Regions from separate parts of the Paenibacillus sp. J22TS3 genome, predicted to be linked through region 2. Evidence: riboswitches for the same ligand, from Rfam matches in the RefSeq annotation. Region 2 holds a riboswitch; each other region holds the start of a gene.
What was found. A riboswitch is a leader RNA that binds a small molecule or an ion and turns the genes downstream of it on or off. The one in region 2 is predicted to bind thiamine pyrophosphate.
Positions count from the first base shown of each region.

Region 1: it holds a riboswitch for thiamine pyrophosphate, as region 2 does, so the genes downstream of both, KJS63_RS18840 (ABC transporter substrate-binding protein) here and thiC (phosphomethylpyrimidine synthase ThiC) in region 2, are expected to answer to the same signal.
Region 3: it holds a riboswitch for thiamine pyrophosphate, as region 2 does, so the genes downstream of both, KJS63_RS00920 (thiamine phosphate synthase) here and thiC (phosphomethylpyrimidine synthase ThiC) in region 2, are expected to answer to the same signal.

Region 1 is NZ_BOSF01000006.1:111,782-119,066, reverse strand. It holds gene KJS63_RS18860 (cold-shock protein) at 69-302, opposite strand; gene KJS63_RS18855 (cold-shock protein) at 391-591, opposite strand; gene KJS63_RS18850 (EAL domain-containing protein) at 872-1,912, opposite strand; gene KJS63_RS18845 (pyridoxamine 5'-phosphate oxidase family protein) at 2,109-2,531, opposite strand; TPP riboswitch at 2,706-2,816, shown strand; gene KJS63_RS18840 (ABC transporter substrate-binding protein) at 3,031-4,023, shown strand; gene KJS63_RS18835 (thiamine-binding protein) at 4,046-4,339, shown strand; gene KJS63_RS18830 (ABC transporter permease) at 4,336-5,100, shown strand; gene KJS63_RS18825 (ABC transporter ATP-binding protein) at 5,113-5,934, shown strand; gene KJS63_RS18820 (TatD family hydrolase) at 5,934-6,719, shown strand; gene KJS63_RS18815 (alpha/beta hydrolase family protein) at 7,055-7,285, shown strand, end outside.
Region 2 is NZ_BOSF01000009.1:56,947-64,231, forward strand. It holds gene KJS63_RS22565 (M4 family metallopeptidase) at 1-3,340, opposite strand, end outside; gene thiC (phosphomethylpyrimidine synthase ThiC) at 3,658-5,427, opposite strand; TPP riboswitch at 5,619-5,728, opposite strand; gene KJS63_RS22575 (UvrD-helicase domain-containing protein) at 6,058-7,285, shown strand, end outside.
Region 3 is NZ_BOSF01000001.1:197,842-205,126, reverse strand. It holds gene KJS63_RS00930 (lytic polysaccharide monooxygenase) at 129-1,478, opposite strand; gene KJS63_RS00925 (ABC-F family ATP-binding cassette domain-containing protein) at 2,044-3,597, shown strand; TPP riboswitch at 3,701-3,808, shown strand; gene KJS63_RS00920 (thiamine phosphate synthase) at 3,987-4,640, shown strand; gene thiO (glycine oxidase ThiO) at 4,637-5,767, shown strand; gene thiS (sulfur carrier protein ThiS) at 5,764-5,967, shown strand; gene KJS63_RS00905 (thiazole synthase) at 5,970-6,737, shown strand; gene KJS63_RS00900 (MoeB/ThiF family adenylyltransferase) at 6,734-7,285, shown strand, end outside.

The sequences.
Region 1 (7,285 bases), on a different contig from region 2:
CAAACCGGACTCCTGCACAAAAACAGGGGCCGTCACTTGACGGCCCCTTGCTGTGTTCACACGATAACCTATTGATCGATCTGAACACCCTTCTTGAGGGATTTCATATCAGCATTGTTGTTTACGAGTTGGGGAAGCATCTTAGTGCTCTTCTCCATCTCAGACGAACATAGAGGGCAAGCAGGAGTATAGTCAAACGCAAAATTATCCCTCATCCATCCGTTGCAACTATCATTGGTACAGGACCAAATCGGCGTGATCTCCTCAGGAATTTCTTCTAACGTTTTCTTCCGATAATTCATGATTATCCTCCTTTTATTCCTTCCTACCTCTCAAGAAAAAAAGAAAAAACTGCCCTCAACGCACACGTTAAGGGCAGTATGGTTTGCGTTACAGTTTTACAACGTTTTCAGCTTGCGGTCCACGGTTGCCTTGTACAACGTTGAATTGTACGCGCTGTCCTTCGTCAAGCGTCTTGAAGCCTTCGCCAGTAATAGCGCTGAAATGCACGAATACATCGTTGCCGCCTTCAACTTCGATGAAGCCAAAGCCTTTCTCAGCATTAAACCATTTAACTGTACCTGTTTCCATTTGGGGTAGCCTCCCTAAAAGTAGAAAAAAATTAATATGCTCCTTTTTTCCGTAAAAAAAAATTCACACATTGAAAAAAGTTCCAACCGTAACAAGTGACACTCTTTTCAATATGAGAATATCGCTTCAAGACTTAACTTAACCTAATTATAATCCTTTTTCCAGCAAAAAGCAAATAATCACCCGCACCTTATGGAAAAACTGGAAATAAAAAGGCTCCTGTTCAGAGCCCTTCAGCGAAGTGCGATTATCCTATCCATACGGCTGGAATCTCCGTTGATTAGGCAGAGCTGGGCATCAGCTTCTGCGGGGGCTGCGGCATCGGTCTGCCGAACAGATATCCCTGGGCGAGCGAGGCGCCATAAGTACAGCAGAACTCAAAATCTTCACGTTCTTCAATTCCTTCAGCGAGCACCTGACCGCCAAAATCCTGGGCCCTTTCAATGATATTCAGGATCTCCTGCTGTTTGAGGCGATCTCGGCTGCAGCCACCGACCAGCCCCCGGTCAATCTTAACGTAATCCGGTTTAAGGCGGGTCATTTCTTCCAGTGTGGAATAACCGGACCCTACATCGTCCAGAGCTACCGAAATCCCGTTTCTCCTATATTCTGTGAAAATGTCCAGCAGGTTCGTCATATTATGGATCTGCTCTGTCTCCACTACTTCAAACACAAAGTCAGCTGGATTCAGCGAGAGCCTCTCGATTGCTGCAAAGGTATGGGTAAGACAGTATTTTGGATTATAGATGGAGGACGGAAGAAAATTGATGAATCTTTTTAAGCCGTGGGGAAGATACTGCGCGCTCAGCTCAATGGCTGAGATACGGGCGGCCCGGTCAAGAAAGGAATGAAGCCCAGTCTCCCGCGCAATCTCGAACAGCTCGAACGGATTGAATGGATACTGGATTTGCGAAGGACGTAGGAGAAATTCAAAGCCAATCACCTCTTCCGCAGCACTTACGATGGGCTGCATATGACTGGTGAATCGCTTGCCGACAATAATATCAACGACATCATTATGTTTGAAGCGAGCCTCCATTTGAGGCAAGGATGCCCATACCCATCGGTCACCCTGCTTACTAGAACCTTCAATGTTCACGTAAACTTCTGTCTTGTCCGCCAGCGCAGATCGGCGTACAGACCGAAGCAGCTGAAGCAGCTCGGCTCTTGAGCAGTAAGACACCCGGCATGCATCCGGATCACAGATCGGGGTGAACCCGTCTTGTCTTAACAACGAAACGAGCTCGGCTGATGCCGGGCGCAGTGAAATGACTCCCTTATCCTCAATTGGCCCCTGAACGCTGCAGCTGCTACAGATCATAAAAATCCCCCTTGGCACTTTTTGCCGAATTATGTCGAGTTCATTATATCATGCACAGGACGTAATACCTAGGTCTTGACAACTATTTTTCGAAGGTAATCTAAGAACAGAGCCCTCCTTTTTCAAGGCTAGATCTGCAGCGCTAGAACATAAGAAAAGCCCGGAGATTGTCCCGGGCTTGATGGATCTATGTGTATTACTTGTCCGCTGCCCATACCTGTCTGTCCGAACCCTTGGCTGCAAATTCAATCCTGGATGGAGTAAGCTTAATCACCACATAATCAGGATCATCCGGTCCGCTAAGATAAGGCTTGAAGTCATCCCTCCATACCTTTGACTTTAAGTCCTGAGCATCACTTACCGATGCCTCCCCTTCAATCTCCACCACGTCACCCGTTCCTCCCTGCTCATAGCCTAACAGCAGGGCTGCCTTCGGGTTATTCTTAAGCTCTTCCACCTTGTGTGTCTTTCGGTCAGTAGCCAAATATATGCTGAGTCCCTCATGGTAGATGGCCATATAACGAACCTTGGGGCCACCGTTCTCAACGGTTGCCAGTGAACCAAATTTGTTAGCCTGTAATGCCTGTTCGATCTTCGATTCCAACTGCTGACGATCCATGATTGTCTGCTCCCTTTCTATAGTAAATTAAAGACATGGCATAACTATGGAAGCTTCATCCATATACCACACAACGTTAGTGTACCCTGTTCACAGCCTGCTGAACCGTCTTCCTTCCTTTACAAGACCGCAGGGGTGGGACTATAATACTCCTAGCAGTACCACCCGCTTAACTTCATAGACCCGGGGAGCTGGAATTCGGCCGGCTGAGAGTGTATCCCAAAGATACTAACCCGTATACCTGATCTGGATAATGCCAGCGTAGGAACGAGAAAAGTATGGTTACCCATTCTTTCATACGCATACAAGGCGTCCTGTCCAGGGCGCCTTGTCTTTATTTATGTGGAATTAGACGCGGCTTCCCCGCTCTAATCCTATATGCAGATTCATGTTATTGATTAGGCTGTTGGAGAGTAAGTCGGGATTCAAATTGAGGTAAGGAGAGATTCAATTGAACAAGAAAACCTGGGGCCTGCTCCTGCTGATCTGTCTGATTGTGATGACCGCGGCAGGCTGCGGAGCTTCGAAACAAACGGATAATGCGGACACCAGCGCCGGCAAGACCGCAACATCCACCGAACCGGCCAAGCAGAAAAACATCAAGGTGGTTCTGGACTGGACCCCCAATACGAACCATACAGGGCTCTATGTTGCCAAAGAGCTCGGTTACTATAAGGATGCTGGACTAAATGTGGACATTATTCAGCCGGGAAGCGGCTCTGCGGATAATATGGTTGCTTCGGGCGCGGCGGAGTTCGGTGTCAGCTATCAGGAGAGCATTACCCAGGCCCGAACGCAAAATGTGCCTCTGGTCTCCCTGGCGGCTGTGATTCAGCACAATACGTCCGGCTTTGCGGCACCCGTTGACCGCAAGATCAAGTCACCGAAGGATTTTGAAGGCAAAAAATACGGCGGCTGGGGTTCACCAGTAGAACAAGCCGTGATGAAGTCCATTATGGAGCTTCAAGGTGCCGACGTCAGCAAGGTAACCAACATCAACATGGGGGATGCTGACTATTTCACCGCCGTGAAGCGGGATATCGACTTCGCCTGGATTTATTACGCCTGGACCGGAATTGAAGCCCAGCTTCGCGGGGAACCGCTCGACATGCTCTATGTTAAAGACTACTCCGAGAAGCTTGATTACTACACTCCGGTGATTGCCTCCAGCGAGAAAGTGATCTCTGGGGATCCGGAAATGGTTAAGGCGTTCATGAGTGCCACTTCAAAAGGATATCAATATGCGATTGACCATCCGGAGGAAGCTGCCAAGATTCTGCTGAAGGCCGCGCCGGACTTGGATGAGAAGCTGGTCATGGCCAGCCAGAAATGGCTCAGCCCCCGCTATAAGGATGATGCGCCGCGCTGGGGAGAGCAGAAGGAATCTGTCTGGAAGAACTATTCCGACTGGATGTATGAGCACAAGCTGCTCGACAAGCCGCTTGAGGTAAGCAAGGCCTATACGAACGATTATCTGCCCGCAGCCAAATAAATAACCAGGAAGGAAGATTACAATGGCAAATACACTGCTCAGTGTTCAGATTATTCCGAAGACTCCAGGCGGTGAAGACGTGATCCCCTATGTGGACCGGGCGATTGAAGTCATTCAAGCCTCCGGTGTGAAACATCAGGTTAACGCCTTGGAGACGACGATGGAAGGGGAGCTTGACGAGCTGCTGGATATCGTTAAGAAAATGAATGAGGCTGTTATCGAGTTCGGCAGCCCAAGCATTATTTCCCAGATCAAGATTCTATACACGCCGGAAGGAGCGAGTATGGATAAGCTGACGGAGAAATACCGTCCGTGAGATCATGGTTTAGAACTGTATGGCCGCCCCTTGTGGCGGTCATCTTGTTTATCATCGTCTGGCAGGCGGCGGTCTCCACGCTTGGCATTGACAAATGGCTGCTCCCGGCTCCTTCCGACATCGCCAGAGAAGCGGCCGTGAATCCCGAAAATCTGTGGGTGAAGACGGTGTCCACACTCCAGCTGACGGTTCTAGGGCTGGTCATTGGCGTGGCGGTTGGTCTGATTCTTGCTTTTGTCCTTCATTTCATTCCGTTATTGAAATCAGCCTTCTATCCCCTGATTATTCTCAGCCAGAACATTCCCACCATTGCGCTGGCTCCGCTGCTTGTTGTATGGTTCGGCTTCGGCCTCACCCCGAAGCTGATTATCATCACTCTGGTCTGCTTCTTCCCGGTGGCGGTGGCCGCCATAGACGGCCTGTCCAGAACAGACCATATTATGCTGAATTACATGCGCATGATTGGCGCAAGCCGGGGACAGATTTTCCGCAAGCTGGAACTGCCCTACGCGCTTCCCTCCATCCTGTCCGGGATTAAGATTGCTTCCACTTATAGTGTCATGGGAGCGATTATTGCTGAATGGATTGGGAGCGGCACAGGCATTGGCCAGTATCTGATGATGCAGAAGTCATCCTTCAGGACAGACCGGATCTTTGTGGCCATTATGATCATCGTCCTGATGAGTCTCCTGATGTTCACGCTGATCGTTCTGCTGGAGAAATGGCTGATCCGTTACAAACCCGACCAAACAAATAAATAAGGAGTTATGAAGATGAGCGATGTCACAATCCAAGAAGGAAGCCCAGACACTCCCGCGCTGGAAATCCGGGGCATCTACAAAAGCTTCCGGGAACGCAAACAGCAGCTCCCCGTTCTCCAAGATGTCTCGCTGTCCGTGGCTCCGGGTGAGTTCGTATCTATCGTGGGGCCTTCCGGCAGCGGCAAGAGCACCTTATTCCATATTGTCGGAGGTCTTGCGAAGCCCGACCAAGGGCAAATTCTGCTGCAAGGGGCCGATGTTACCGGTAGCAAAGGGCATATCAGCTATGTGCCGCAGCAGCCTGCGCTCTTCCCGTGGCGGACGATCGAGGACAATGTGATTCTTGCGCTTGAAGTTGCCGGCGTACCGCTGAAGGAAGCCCGCCAGGAGGCGAAGAAGTGGCTCATCCGGGCCGGTCTCGGCGGCTTCGAGCAGGCTTACCCGCACAAGCTGTCCGGCGGCATGCAGCAGCGGGCCTCCTTCCTGCGGGGACTGCTCAGCCGCCAGGAAGTGATGTGCCTGGACGAGCCGTTCAGCGCGCTGGATGCCTTGACCCGCAGCGATATGCAGCACTGGTTGCTGGATATGTGGGAGGAGAACAAACGCTCCGTCCTGTTCATCACCCATAACATTGAAGAGGCTCTTCTGCTGTCCGATACGGTATATTTGTTCTCCAGCCGGCCGGCCTCCGTCCTGCATTCGGTGAAGGTTCCCTTCCCCCGGCCGCGCCGGGAGGAGCTGATCGAGGACCCGGCCTTCAACCGGCTCAAGCGGGAACTGACCGGCTACATGCGGGAAGAGCAGCGCAAGATGCGCGAAGGGAGCGTAGGGTGATGCAGCCTCTAATCGATGCCCATATTCACCTGGATTTATATGAAGAGCCCGACCGGAAAAGACTGCTCAGCGAGCTTGCGACGAGTGGTATTGAATCCGTTATCGCGGTATCCATGCACCTGGAATCGTGCCGGGAGAACGAGGCCCTTGCGAGGCAGTATCCAGGCGTAGCCCGCCCTGCGTACGGCCATCATCCCGAGCAGCCGGTTCCTGCCGAAGGCGACATCCGCAAGCTGCTGGCCTGGATGGAAGAACGCGCAGGCGACATGACCGCTGTCGGCGAAATCGGCCTCCCCTATTATTCCCGCCTGGAGGCGTTGGAACGCGGGGAGACCTTCGAGCTTGAGCCATACATCCGGCTGCTGGACAGCCTGCTTGCTTTTGCCGCCCGGCATGGGAAGCCGGTAGTGCTCCATGCCGTATATGAAGACGCCGACCTCGTCTGCGATCTTCTGGAGAAGCATGGCATCAGCAAAGCGCATTTCCACTGGTTCAAGGGCGCTTCCCATACCGTCAAACGTATGGCGGACGCAGGCTATTACATTTCGTTCACCCCCGATCTCCTGTATGAGAAGGAGATTAATGAGCTAGCCAGGGTCTATCCCCGCCATCTCGTGATGGCTGAGACCGACGGGCCGTGGCCGTTCGAGGGACCGTTCCAAGGGCGGATCACCCACCCGGCTATGACCCGGGATGTTGCTGCTGCCTACGGAGCTATCCATGGACTGACTGCGGAAGAAGCAGAGCTGCTGCTGTATGAGAACACCCGCCGGTTTTACGGATAGCACTTCCCGTATTCGCTGTGGCAACTTCATCAACGTTGTCTGGACATTACATAGAAGCCGGTATTCACATTCCCATTTAAGTTGAACCTGAGAATTACCAGTAGGCAAGCGTGTGAAATGATTCTGGAGAAGCGGAGTGTTCGTCTTTATGATCGGAAGAACATTTCGCACGGCTGTCACACTTGTAATTCAATAGTTCAACTTATTCGGCTTCTTTTCAGTCCTGGCCATCTCCGATTTATACACAGTGTAAGATTCCGTTTATATCCAGTTTAAAAAAGTGCCGAATAATACGGGATATCTAATAAGATATACCTGATCTAGGAGGCGCAAATATGAGATTATTTGAGATGATTCTCTTGCTGTGTACCGCTTCTTCCATCATAATCTACTTCTTTGGCAAAACAAGGCTATCCATCAAAGCTCTTTCGGGCTGGGTATCATTGGCCATACTTGCAGTCCATCTTCTTACCGAAGGCTATCGTTGGCCTTTGCTTCCCCTATATTTCATCGTTCTGCTCTTCTCGGCCTTGTCCTTATACCAATACTATAAAAAGCCCCCTCTT
Region 2 (7,285 bases):
CCGCCGGATAGGTGATCTTCCAGGTGTCCGCGCTATCGTTCAGACGGACCTGCCAGACAGCGGCTCCGGAAGACATCCGGCTGACCGCGCGGCTTGCCGTATCGGCACTCACATCCAGCACTGCCTGCTGGCGCCCATTCACCTGGCTGGTCTTCACTTCACCAGTAGCCGGCACGTATTCGAAGCCTGCTGCGGTGCTGTTAAACGTGCCTGTTCCCTCAGGGGCGGCCGGGGTCTCAGGTACTGCCGGAGGGGTCGGCGCAGGAACACCGCCGCCACCACCTGCTCCGCCAGAGCTGCTGCCCCCTCCCCCTGAGGCGCCACCTCCACCGGCTGAGCCGCTGCCTGGGCTGCCGCTGTCAGCACCCCCAGTGCTTCCACCGTAGGAACCGCCCGGGCTGCTGCCGCCGGAAGTGTCTCCTGAAGTACCTCCAGAGCTGCCACCGCCGGAAGATCCGCCAGAGGAGCCGCTGCCATTATCCGGGGCCGTCCCCCCTGTGGAACCTCCCCCAGAGGAGTTCCCCGGAGCCTGAACCGGATCATTAAAGTCCAGAAGGAAGGTCCCCGCTGTCAGATCTTTATCAACACCGGCAATATATCCGGCCTTAATCTTAATCGTAACGACCGCATCATCAGCGTTCGTATGGCTTGCGGCTGTGCCGGTGAACCGGATCAAGAGCAGCTGGTCACTGCTGCGCATGACCTCATAGCCAAGTCCTGCCGACAGCCCCTCCAGCACCACTCCCCCGGTCATATCCTGCACAAAGGTTCCGTGGTCCACATATACGGACTCCGTCTTGGAGACGGTCCCCTCATTGGTCAGGTCCTCTTCAACCACAGGCTGAAGAACCGACAGCACAGGTGTGCCTGTGTAGGAAGGTACGGTGTGAACTGGCACTCCGGTTACAGCAGCTTGGGCATTGCCTGCTGAATCCTTGGCGATCAGATAGATCACATAGTTCTGATCCGGCAGCAGCTTGTCCATATACAGAGCGGATTCAACACCTCCCGCAATAGTTACCGGGGTCATCTCCTGCAGCTTCTGTACCGTTGGTTTTGCCTCTCCCTCCGCTACTGGCAGGGCGTAAACGGCAGCGTTCTCATCCGTCTTAACCAGCAGCCGGACGGAGGTATCCGTAACCACGTCCACCTTCGGATAACCGGCCGTAAATACAGGCGGAGCCGTATCCGAAGGCTGCACCTGTTCCTTGGTCGTAAAGACAACCCGCTCTGGCAGGCTGTTCACATTCCCTGTTGTATCCACAGCCGCAAGATAGACCGCATAAGCTGTATTCGGCTTGAGATCACCGAAGGTAAGTGTGACCTCTGTATTCGCGGAAGCATCCGCCGACCCGGACTGCCTTATCTCCTGTACCGTTGGAGCGGCGCCGGAAGCCGGCTGCACCTTGGCGTACACCTTCGCGGACTCATCGACTTTCACCAGCACCTGGGCTGATACGTCTGCTACCACACCCGCCTTCGGATAACCAGCTACGAAAGCAGGAGCTGCCGTGTCCGCGGTCTGAATTCCCACGGCATTCCACGCTCCGGTCACAGCCTGAATAATTTGTTGTCGCAAAGCCTGGTACTCAGGATGAGCCTTCACATAATTCTGTGCGGCACTCTCATATCCGTTGGCCGCATCCCGGAAATCCGAGTTGCTCACCAAATAATTGATCAGCACATCGTAAGCCATGGAAGCCACCGCATCCTTAGCTCCAGCGGTACCCAGATGAGGCTCCAAATTGGCTACCATCAAGTAGCCTGCATGATTCGGAATACCGCTGTTGGTATGAACACCGCCATTATCATGGCTATCATCATTCGGAAGCACCACGTAGTTCTTCATATTCCCCGGCTGCGGAGACAGCAGGGCGGGATCAGATGGGTTCTTCAAGCTGCGCAGTGCCCGGCCGTCTGATCTAAGATCTTCGCCAATCAGCCACCACTTCGTATCCTGCTTGTCCACATCGGATTCAATTAAGGCGCCCATCAGATCCGAGAAGGATTCATTCAATGCTCCAGATTGGTTCTGGTAGGCCAAGTTCGCAGTCTGCTCCGTCACTCCGTGAGTCATTTCGTGGGCGACTACATCGAGACCGCAGGACAGGCAGTCAAAGCCGCCCCGGGATGATCCGCTGCCATCGCCGTACAGCATATAACCACCGAACCAGGCCGCGTTATCCCAGCGCCCCCCGTAGTTCGAGCTGCTCCACAGATCAGGAATGTGAACGACGGAAGTAATGGAGCCTCCCGCTCCATTAATGCTGTCCCTTCCGAACTTGTTCAAATAATAATCATAAACCTTGCCTGCGTTATAATGGGCATCCACCGCCTGCCGATCCGAGAAGGAAGTACCGGAACTTACTACATTGTTGTAGTAAATCCCGCCTTGGGCATCGGTCCCACTGTATGCTGTCGTGAAGATCCCCCGGTCCGTATCGGTATACCGCTGCCACATGATTTTAGTAATATCGGACAATTGGTACTTACCACTCTGAGGATCTTTATAAATATTCAATGATTTCGTGTCCAGATTGTACCCTACACCTGATCCAGCCGCCTCGTTCGCCGGATTCATGCTTCTTGCCTGATAGGTAATGCTGTACCCGTTAATGACTTCCCCGGTGTTGGCATCCACATATCCGGTCCACTTGCCCGGATGGGGGATAAGGTACATTAAGTTCACCTCATAAACGAGGCGATAGACCTCATTCACCGGGTAAATCATCAGCTTGGCTGAGGGCCCGGAGATATTCAGCATCATCTGCCCGGAAGCAGACGAACCGGTTCCCCAGCTGATGGATGTCCCCTCCTTCTCCTCAACCCAGCCTTTCATCGCGGCAATAGCCTGCCCGGAGCTGATGGCAGCCGTCAAATCGTCCGGCATTACCTCGTTCTCCGATTCTGTCCGGCTGGCCACCTCCTCAACCTGCTGATTCTCATCCAGATGGACACGAATATACTTGCCGTACACTGGAATGCCCTGAACCTGCTGCTGATACAGGAAATGGGTCATCTGCGCCTTATCCTTCTTCTTGCTGAGGAGCCGCAAGTTCCGTTGCGGGTCCGACAGCTGAGTAAGCTCCTTGTTCTCGCCCAGGAAGCTCATAACTGAGCTATCGCTGCCAAGACGAGGAGAAGTGATATCTTTATAAATACGGGACTTATCGTCAACAGCAGAATTTTGTCTGTTACTTGCATCCTCCGCCGGATTTTGCAGAGAGTAGCCCTCTGCCTGGGCTGAGGCCCGGACAACCCCTATCCCCCATGCCCCATTCGTAATACAGACTACAGAGAGCATGGCCACCAACATTTTGCGGATTCTATTGCTGCTCAACCGCCCTACCTCCCCTATTTCCTGTTGATAGATGAATAGACGATAAGTTGAATTCAACTTATATTGCTATAGCAGACTAAAGTGCCTATCAATGGTTATATCGGGTGTTTAACCATATTTTTGTAGAAACATCGACAATAAACATCATAATTCGACTCATCAAAAAAAAAAAAAAATATAAAGCCCGAGCCTGGATGAACAGCATTCCTTGGACGCAGCGCCTTGGCTTGTAAACCAGCTTCCGGCGCTTACGTCTCGTACCATTCATTAACCTATCTCGGGCTTGTTCTATCTCTACTATACTACATTAAAATCTATTATTTGTAGATCACACTTCCAGCTTCCTTAAACTCCTTGGCCTTCAATTCCATCCCTTCCTGGATCGCGTCTTCACTATCCAGTCCGTTCTCCTTCGCATACTGGCGAATATCCTGGGTGATCCGCATGCTGCAGAATTTCGGACCACACATGGAGCAGAAATGCGCCGTCTTGGCCCCTTCAGCCGGGAGCGTCTCATCGTGGTACTCCATCGCCCGCTCCGGATCAAGCGACAGATGGAACTGATCCCTCCACCGGAATTCAAATCGTGCTTTGGATAGCGCATTATCTCTGTCTTGAGCTCCCGGATGACCTTTGGCCAGGTCGGCGGCATGGGCAGCGATTTTGTACGTGATCACGCCTTCCCGCACATCTTCCTTATTAGGCAGTCCCAAATGCTCCTTCGGCGTGACATAACAGAGCATCGCGGTACCGAACCATCCGATCATCGCTGCGCCGATGGCCGAAGTAATATGATCATAACCCGGGGCAATGTCTGTGGTCAGCGGGCCAAGCGTATAGAAAGGGGCCTCGTCACAGATTTCCAGCTGCTTATCCATGTTCTCCTTAATCTGATGCATCGGCACATGCCCTGGCCCCTCAATCATGACCTGCACGTCATGCTTCCAGGCGATTTGGGTCAGCTCGCCGAGCGTCTCCAGCTCCGCGAACTGGGCTTCATCATTCGCATCCGCGATACATCCCGGACGCAGGCCGTCTCCAAGGGAGAATGCGATATCATAGGCTTTCATAATTTCGCAGATTTCCTCGAAGTGGGTATACAGGAAGTTCTCCTCATGATGGGCCAGACACCACGCCGCCATAATAGAACCGCCACGGGAGACAATGCCTGTCAGCCGTTTTGCAGTAAGCGGCACATAGCGGAGAAGCACACCCGCATGAATGGTGAAATAGTCCACGCCCTGTTCGGCCTGCTCAATCAAGGTATCCCGGTATACTTCCCAGGAGAGGTCTTCCGCCTTGCCGTTCACCTTCTCCAGCGCCTGATAGATCGGTACTGTGCCGATCGGAACAGGAGAATTACGGACAATCCACTCGCGGGTAGTATGAATGTTCTTGCCGGTAGACAGATCCATGATCGTATCCGCCCCCCACCTGGTCGCCCAGGTCATCTTCTCCACTTCCTCCTTAATAGAAGAGCCCACCGCGGAGTTCCCGATGTTCGCATTGATTTTCACTAGGAAATTACGCCCGATAATCATCGGCTCACTCTCCGGGTGATTGATATTGCTTGGAATGATGGCGCGGCCGCGAGCGACCTCGTCCCGGACAAATTCTGCGGAGACATTCTCGCGGATGGCGATATACTGCATCTCCGGCGTGATGATCCCTTGGCGGGCGTAATGCATCTGGGTGACGTTGCGTCCCGGCTTTGCCCGCAGTGGACGTTGTCCGTTTGAAGGGAACTGCTGCATATTGGCTCTTGGATCATTTTCCAGATAACCGTTGTCCTCCGGCTTGATCTGCCGTCCTTCATACTCCTCCACATCACCACGTTCCAGAATCCAGGAGCGGCGTCCCTGCGGCAGCCCCTTCGTAATGTCCGTTACCGCATCGGTATCGGAATAAGGGCCGCTCGTATCATACACACGGACCGGTGCATTCTCATGACTTCCATAGCTGTCCGAAGTTGGACTAAGGGCAATCTCCCGCATCGGCACACGGATGTCTGGGCGCGGTCCCTCAATATATACCTTGCGGCTGCCCGGAAGGGATGAAGTTTGAAGCTGCATCGTTTCTTTACTCATAACAAAAAAAGCCTCCTCTTTGTGTATCCGAGAAAGGCCAAGCGAGTGTATGGACAAAACAAGACCGGTCTTATTTCACACTTGGAAGCCCGGCTGGCTGCTGCATCCTGCCCCATTACAGAGCCGGAATATACGCGCATCGTACCGGTACAATCATGTGTTTATAAAATAAATGGTCTCTTGAAGCGGACAGCTTCGTCCATTTCAATTCCTCCGCTGGCATTACCCAGATCAGGTATAACGGTCGATAGTGGAATTCCTATCCTCTCAGCCCAAACCTTGAGCTCCCGCTTGATATGCAGTTGTCGGTACCATCTTAACCCAATTATGATAGATTTACAACGATAGAGTCTGGAGTGCTTCAAGCTGGGATGGTTGAGGGTCTGTATTGCTTCAAGCTACGGTGACTGAGAGACTCCGTGTTGCTGCCAAGCCAAGATAACCGGGAGTTCTATGCTGCTGCAAGCTAAGGTTACTGAGAGTCCAATGCTGCTGCAAGCCCGCCTTCAACTCTCTATCTGGCCATTTTCCCAGCTAGCTTCCCGCCTCTCTTCCCAGCCCTCTTCTATTGTATGTTTGGAAGAATAGAGGTATGCTTTTAAGCTGAATAAAAAGATAAAGGTGAATGACATGGGTGAATCCATTTACAATACACTTCCCGCGGGTGCGGCCCGCCGGAACATACCGGAAGCCCGGATCGCCGCCGAGCGGACCAGCCGTGACATCGTCGGTCCAGGTGAACCCGATGCGGCGTATTTCCGCACGCTTGAAGCAAGCGGTATTCTGCTGAATCCACCGCAAATTTCTGCTGTCCGGCACTTTCAAGGGCCGCTGCTTACGCTGGCCGGAGCCGGATCAGGCAAAACCTCCGTTCTTATCTGCCGGACGGGCTATTTGCTCTCGGTAAGAAGAGTCGACCCAAGGGAGATCCTGCTCCTGACCTTCTCCAGCAAGGCTGCGGCGGAGATGAGAGACCGTATCGCGGTTCTTCCGGGCATCCACCCCCACGATATCCGGCTGCTTCAGGCCAGAACCTTCCACTCCTTCTTCCTTCAATTGATCCGCAGACAGGGAAATGAACTGGAAATCTGGAACGAAATGCGCAGACAGCATATTTTATTAAAACAGATAATGCGGGAGATGGGACTGCAGGACGCCTATCAGCCGGAGACGTTGTTATCCGTCCTCTCCTCCTACAAAACGAGTCTAACCGACATTCAGGATATACCCGAAGACAGTGTCACCGAACGGGAGATCAAACGGATTCTCCTCCAATATGAACAGTGGAAGCTGGATCACGAGAAAATGGATTTCGATGATGTCCTGATCCTGGCTTATCGCATGCTCAAGAACAATCCCGCTCTGCTAAAGACGCTGCAGGACCGGTTCCGCTATATCATGGTAGATGAGTTCCAGGATACGAACCACCTTCAATATGAGCTGGTAAAAATGATCGCCGCCCCGCAGAACCATCTGATGGTGGTGGGAGACGACGACCAGACGATCTACTCCTTCAACGGGGCGCGCAGCGAGTATATTTTAAAATTTGAACAGACGTATCCTTCCGCCAAGGTAATTACCTTGGATATTAATTACCGCTCGGGAGCGCGGATCGTTGGTCTCGGCAATGAAGTAATCCGGCATAATAAACTGCGCCGCAGCAAAACTCTGCGAGCCGCCAAATCCGGCCCAGGCAGCCCGGTGTACACCCGCCCGCTGTCGAGTGACGAGGAAGCCCGCCATGCGCTCGACCGGATTGAACATGAGGTTCTCACTGGAAAACGGTCCTACGGCGACTACGCCATCCTCTACAGATCATCCAGCAACAATCGGGCTATCCTGGAGCAGTTGATGATCC
Region 3 (7,285 bases), on a different contig from region 2:
ACAGTTCGCTGCCCGGTTGCAGTGGTCAGAGTTGAAGTCAATAAAACACCCCTAAGCGTGAAAAGCCTAAGCTCTTCAGCACTTGGGGGTGTTGTCATTACCGGGTTAATAGGTTATTTCAACCTAGGTTATTTCAGCTTCCAGAGGGCTGGAACATTGGATGGCTCCCAGCCAGCGAGGGAAGTATGAGGCTGAAGGCACTCGTATACAGAGCCGTTATAAGTAACAAGTGATCCAACTGTATAGGCTGTGTTAACTGCCCATGCCGGAGCAGCAGAAGCATCAGCAGTCTTGCCGGTTACCGTGCTCGCTGCAGATTGGTTGCCAGCAGCATCAAAGGCATGGACTTTGAAAGTGTAAGATGTATTAGCAGTCAGGCCGGTGACATTATAGCTTGTAGTTGTGCCAGAGACTGTAGCTACCAGGGTTGTACCTTGATAAATACGGTAGCCGGTAACGCCTACATTATCAGTAGAAGCATTCCACATGAGATTGATGCTGGAAGAAGTCGGAGTCCCCATCACATGAAGTCCGCCTGGAGCTGTTGGAGCCACAGTGTCATTGGCCGGAGGAGCATCCGTAGCTACGTTAAGAGTATTGCTTGCAGCTGAAAGATTTCCTGCGGCATCAACGGCCTTTACGCTGAACGTGTAGGCTGTGCTAGGGGTCAGACCGGTTACATTATAGTTCAAAGTTGAGCCAGATACATTAGCAACGACATTGGAGCCATTGAAAACGCGGTATCCTGTCACGCCAACATTATCCGTAGAAGCGCCCCAAGACAGAGATACGCTTGTTGCAGTTTTGGAAGATGCAGTCAGTCCGGTTGGAGCTGTAGGAGCTTGAGTATCGGTAGGGTTGCTGCCGCTGAAGTTAACATCAATTACGTTGTAGAAAGCGTTTGCTGTGTCAGCGATGTCCCATACAGCCAGGATAACATGGTATCCGCTGCGGGCGGGTACATTACAAGTATCTGTGTAAGAGGTTGGAGGCTGCTTGCCGCCATAGTTTACAGAGCAGAATGGAGTCAGGTCGAAGGAATCACGGGTCAGGGCTGCGTTTGGATTCCAGTTTGCTTTAGTGATGTAATATTTCCAGTTGCTTGTGGCATGAGCCGCAGTAAACTTCCAAGTAAAGGTGTTCGTACCGGAAGAAATGTTCACTTTAGTCCAGCGGGATGCCGATTGCTCATCAAGCTTAGGGAACGCTCCGCCAGCACTGGCGATTTTGCCGTCAGCAGGCCCTGCTGCAGGAAAGCCTTTTGGAGCTTCCAAGCTCTGAGGTTCGTACACGATAGCGCCACAGTCGGTGTTCTGGCCAGACTTACACAGAGCGGCACGGCTGGCAGGCCCTTCAACGTAGCCGTGTGCGGATGCTTTGTCCGACAGCAGAATCATGAGGGCTACGGAGAACAGGGTAAAGATAACGACAGCGGCAAGTTTGGATACGGGTGATTGGGATAAACGGATGGATGTCATAAGTTACCTCCTTCGAATTTGGGTTTTTGGTATTGCTGAACGAAGTGTTCTGTTGTCACTCAGATGCGGGTTGACGCTAGAATTACGTTCAGGCTGGTATTGGTATGAATGGGGGATGCCTCAGCTCCTCTCTCTAAATAGAATTTATATAAACTCCTAAGAGTTTATATCAGAAGCAGGTGAAGATTTGAGTGGAAATTACATAAGCATCGAATAACGACATAAGTTGTAAGCGAATACAAAACGTTCGAAATAAAAAGCAACTATATATACAAATATGTAAATAAGGGATTATTTGGATATTAGTTACATAGCAATTGTAACACAAATTTACCAATTTTAAGAGACATTTTTGATAGATTTTGATAAATAAATCGAAGATCTGAATTTCCTGAAGATGTTGTTGCATTTTTATAATGAAATTTGGCTTATGAGGGCAGTGACAGCTGATTAAATTTTGAACACCTTGTTTCAGAAAACCTGGTTCTTATGCTAAAATGAAATCTTGAATGTCCTTTAATTGAGATAAAATTATTAATTATACAGATAGGAGCAGTACTTTTTTATGAGCTTATTAACAGTAGAGAATGTCTCCCATAATTTCGGGGACCGCACATTGTTTAAAAATGTCTCTTTCCGCCTGTTGGCCGGAGAGCGCGTGGGTCTGGTGGGCGCAAATGGTGTGGGGAAATCCACACTGATGAATATATTGACCGGGAAGCTGCTTAAAGACAGCGGCAAGGTCGAATGGACTCCCAAGGTCCGTTATGGATATTTGGATCAGCATTCCGTGCTGACTCCGGGCAAGACAGTACGAGATGTGTTGAAAGATGCTTTTCTTCCTCTTCTTGAACTTGAGAAGGAAATGATGGAGATTACGAACAAGATGGGAGATGCCACGCCTGAAGAGCTGGAAGAGCTGCTGGTTCAGATGGGTGACATCCAGGAGCAGCTGGATATCGGCGACTTTTATCTGATTGATGTTAAGGTTGAGGAAATGGCGAACGGTCTGGGTCTATCCGCGATCGGCCTTGACCGTGATGTGTCAGCCCTTAGCGGTGGGCAGCGCACCAAGGTGCTGCTTGCAAAGCTGCTGCTGGAGAAGCCAAATGTGCTGCTGCTCGATGAGCCTACCAACTATCTGGATGTCGAGCACATTCAGTGGCTGACGAACTATTTGCAGAACTATCCTTATGCCTTCATGCTGATCTCCCATGATACGGAGTTCATGAACAAGGTCGTTAATGTCATTTACCATCTTGAATTTGCCAAGCTTACCCGTTATACCGCCAACTATGAGAAATTCCTGGAGATGGCCGACATCAACAAGAATCAACATATTGACGCTTATGAGAAGCAGCAGGAGTTCATTAAGAAGCAGGAAGACTTCATTCAGCGGAACAAAGCCCGCTATTCCACTTCGGGTCGGGCAAAAAGCCGCGAGAAGCAGCTGGAGCGGATTGAGCGTATTGACAGACCTGAAGAAGCTGCCAAGCCGACATTTGGTTTCAAAGAGGCCAGAGCGAGCGGAAAAACGGTGTTTGAAGGCATTGATTTTGAAATCGGTTATACACACGCACTGCTTCCAAAGATGTCGATGATTATCGAACGCGGGGACAAAATTGCAATTGTTGGCTGTAACGGTGTGGGTAAATCAACTTTGCTCAAAACAATACTTGGCAAAATCAAACCGATCAGCGGAAAAATCTATCAAGGTGATTTTCTGTTCCCGGCTTATTTCGAGCAGGAGGTCAAGGCTGAGAACATCACTCCGATTGATGATGTATGGAATGAGTTCTCCCACCTTAACCAACACGAGGTCCGTGCGCATCTTGCCCGCTGTGGTCTCAAGAATGAGCATATTACCCGGCCGCTTAAGGCGCTTAGCGGGGGAGAACAGGCAAAGGTCCGTCTTTGCAAGCTGATGATGCGCGAGACGAACTATATTCTTTTTGACGAGCCTACCAATCACCTGGATGTCGTTGCGAAGGAAGAGCTGAAGCGTGCGCTTAAGGCATTCAAAGGGACTGTGATCCTTGTCTCCCACGAACCTGACTTCTATGAAGATTGGGTGACCAAAACCTGGGACGTGGAAGCTTGGTCAACAAAAAAAGCCTGATTAAAGCTTAACTCAGGTGTAACTCACACTTGTGAACAAGCTTGTTCATGAAATTAGGGTTCAATCTGTTTCCAAAACATGTTACACTGTCATTAACTTAATAGTTACACACTAGGGGGGCCAAATTCGGCTGAGATGGAAGCTTTAAGCATCCGGACCCTTTGCACCTGATCTGGGTTATACCAGCGTAGGGAAGTGGTAATCGTGATGGAACCAGCATTCCACCAGCTTAGCTTAGCAATGCAAGTCATTCAAGCCGGTGTAAGGTGGTCCTCAGAGCTTAGCTTCATTGCTTTGATATACACGTTCAGCCGCTCTCTGCGAGAGCGGCTTTTTTGTGCGCTCTTACAGGCTGCGTTCAATTTATACCGATGGAGAGGAAGCAGCGTATGAACGGTCTGCCTAAGTTTCATGTCATTTCAGATGGAACGAAAGATGTGCCTGAACTTGTTCGGTATGCTATCGCCATTTATCCATATCTTGATGCTTTTCATCTTAGGGAAAAGAGCTGGAGTGCTCATAAGCTGTCTTATGCGGTGGAACAGCTCCTTGAAGCCGGGATGCCTGCGGGCAAACTGTATATCAATGACCGGGCAGATATTGCCAAAGCTTATAAGCTCGGTGGTGTGCAGCTGGGCAGGAAGAGCCTTTCCGCAATCCGCGCCAGGACTGTGGTAGGCAGCCGTACAATGATCGGACGCTCCATCCACAATGCAGAAGAACTGCTGGAGGCGGCCGGTCAGGGAGCAGATTATTGTATTTATGGACACATTTATCCGACATCGTCGAAACAAGGATTAACCGCAAGGGGGCTGCATCAACTTGCTAACCTGTGCGGGCCATCGGCTATTCCGGTAATTGCAATTGGGGGAATCACCCCCGGCAGAGTATCGGAGGTTCTTCAGGCAGGTGCCGATGGGATTGCCGTGATGTCGGGCGTTATGGGCTCGCCAGATCCGGCTGGGGCAGCCGGGCAATATCGGCAGGCATTGCTTAAAGAGACCATCGGTGGTTTATCACGAGAGGAGTTGGAGAGAAAATGAGCAGCAGATATGACGCAGTCATCATCGGCGGCGGAGTAATCGGGTGCTTTCTTGCTTATCAGTTAACCAAGCGGGGCAAGAAGGTCGCCCTTGTGGAACAGGGGGAGTTGGCTTCGGGGGCTTCCGGGGCGGCAGCTGGCATGCTGGCTGCGGATTGTGAGCATTTCGAGCATCCAGAGCTTAAGAGCATGGCCCGGCTCAGCCGCGATGCTTTTCCTTCCGTCATCCGCGAGCTGCGGCAGCTTAGCGGTATCGACGCTGGTCTGAACGAGCGGGGGTTCCTCGTTCCGGCAAGAGACGGCCAAGAAGCGGAGGAGCTGCATGCTGTCATGCTGGCTGATTGCTCCGGCGAATGGTGGAGGCCCGAGAAGCTGCAGGCGGCAGAGCCTGCCCTGTGCAAAGCACTTCATGGAGCGGTTTACAGGGCAGAGGAGACCCAGCTGCTTCCTGGCAGACTTACGGAAGCTCTAGCGTACAGCGCTCAGAGCAAAGGAGCAGAACTCCTGCTGCAGACTAAAGCTGCGGAGATTCGTGAGATCAACGGCTCGGTTCAAGGGGTTATGACATCCAGGGGATTCCTGGAGTGTGAGCAGGCTGTACTTGCCGGGGGCTGGCAGATGGACCAGCTGCTTCAGCCATTGGGGCTAACGCTTCCCCTTGAGCCGGTTAAGGGTGAGATCGTGGAGGTCCATTCCGAATCACCGCTGCTCACACATACGCTGTATGCCCGCAATGTGTACATCGTTCCCAAACCAGGAAATAAGCTGTGGCTTGGAGCAACCAGTTATCCAGGGGATCGTTCGTCTGGAGTTAGGGCTGACAGCGTGCATAAGCTGTTAAGCGCAGGCTCGGAGTACATACCTGAAATCCGGTTCAGTCAATTTATCAGAGCCTGGTCTGGACACAGGCCGAAGACACCCGACGGACTTCCGTATCTGGGTGGATTTTCAGGGATTCACGGACTTTACGCTGCAGCCGGACACTACCGTAACGGAGTGCTGATGAGTGCGGTAAGCTCAAGCATCCTGGCTAATGTAATGGAGGGAATTGCCCCACCCGGGATCAATCTTGAGCCCTTCAGTCCGGACCGTTATCAGAGACAGAGGGAAGGGGAAATGGTGCTGTGAAGATTCGGATCAATGGTCAGATCATGACGTTAGACCAGGAAATCAGAACGGTGCACGATCTTCTGGAAAGCTTGGATTTGGGTGTCAAAACCGTGGTGGTGGAGCAAAACCATGACATTCTGCACCAGGATCAGCATGAAGAGGCTTTATTGTCGGATGGGGATTCCATAGAAATTGTACATTTTGTAGGAGGCGGTTAATGATGTTAACAATTGGATCACATGAGTTCCACTCCCGTTTGCTGCTGGGAACCGGAAAGTTTGCTGACTTAGATGTACAGGGGCAGGCGGTTGAAGCCTCCGGGACGGAAATATTAACCTTTGCGGTACGCAGATTGAATCTATCCAACCCGCGTGAGGAGCATTTTCTCGAACGCCTTGATTTGAAGCGTTACACACTGCTGCCGAATACAGCGGGTGCCGAGAACGCAGAGGAGGCGGTGCGAATAGCCAAACTCGCGAAAGCATCCGGACTTTGTGATATGATCAAGGTTGAGGTCATCGGAGATCCCCGTACGCTGCTTCCTGATCCGCTGGAAACCTGGAAAGCGTGTGAAATACTCCTTGAGGAAGGATTTATAGTTCTACCTTATATTTCTGATGATGTTATTCTGGCCAAAAGACTTCAGCAGCTCGGTGTGCATGCCGTTATGCCGGGAGCTTCACCCATCGGGGCAGGACGTGGGATCGTCAATCCGTTTAATCTTGAGCTGATTATTGAACAGGCCGAGGTGCCGGTGATTGTGGATGCGGGCATTGGTTCACCAAAGGATGCCGCTTATGCCATGGAGCTTGGAGCGGATGGTGTGCTTCTCAATTCGGCCGTTTCGGGTGCGGCTGATCCAGTGAAGATGGCTGAAGCGATGAAGCTGGCGGTACAGGCCGGACGCTTGGGGTTTGAAGCGGGGCGGATTCCGGTAAAAAGATATGCTGCGGCAAGCAGTCCGCAGGAAGGGATGATTACAACATGAATGAAGAGGAACGCGGTTCTGCCGGTTCAACCGGGAGCACAGACAGCAGGTCAAGTGCAGACCGCTATTCCAGACAAGAAAGATTCACTCCCATTGGCAGGAACGGTCAGCTGAAGCTGTTGGGAAGCAAAGTCCTGATTGTTGGGGTGGGCGCGCTCGGCACCGGGATTGCGGAGACTTTGGCCCGCGCGGGAGTGGGACATCTAGTGCTCGCGGACCGTGATTATGTGGAGTGGAGCAATTTGCAGCGTCAGCAGCTATTCTCTGAATCTGACGCGGCAGCAAGGCTGCCAAAGGCTGTAGCGGCCAAGGAGCGGCTTCTCGCGATCAATTCGGAAGTTACAGTAGAGGCCTTTGTCATGGATGTGACCTTGCAGGAGATTGAGGATTTGCTGCCTGGGGTCGATTTGATCCTGGACGCCACCGATAATTTTGATACCCGTCTCCTGATTAATGATATTTCCCAGAAACACCGGATCCCTTGGATTTACGGAGGGTGTGTTGGCAGTTATGGGATTACATACACCATTCTCCCGGGAGAGACTCCT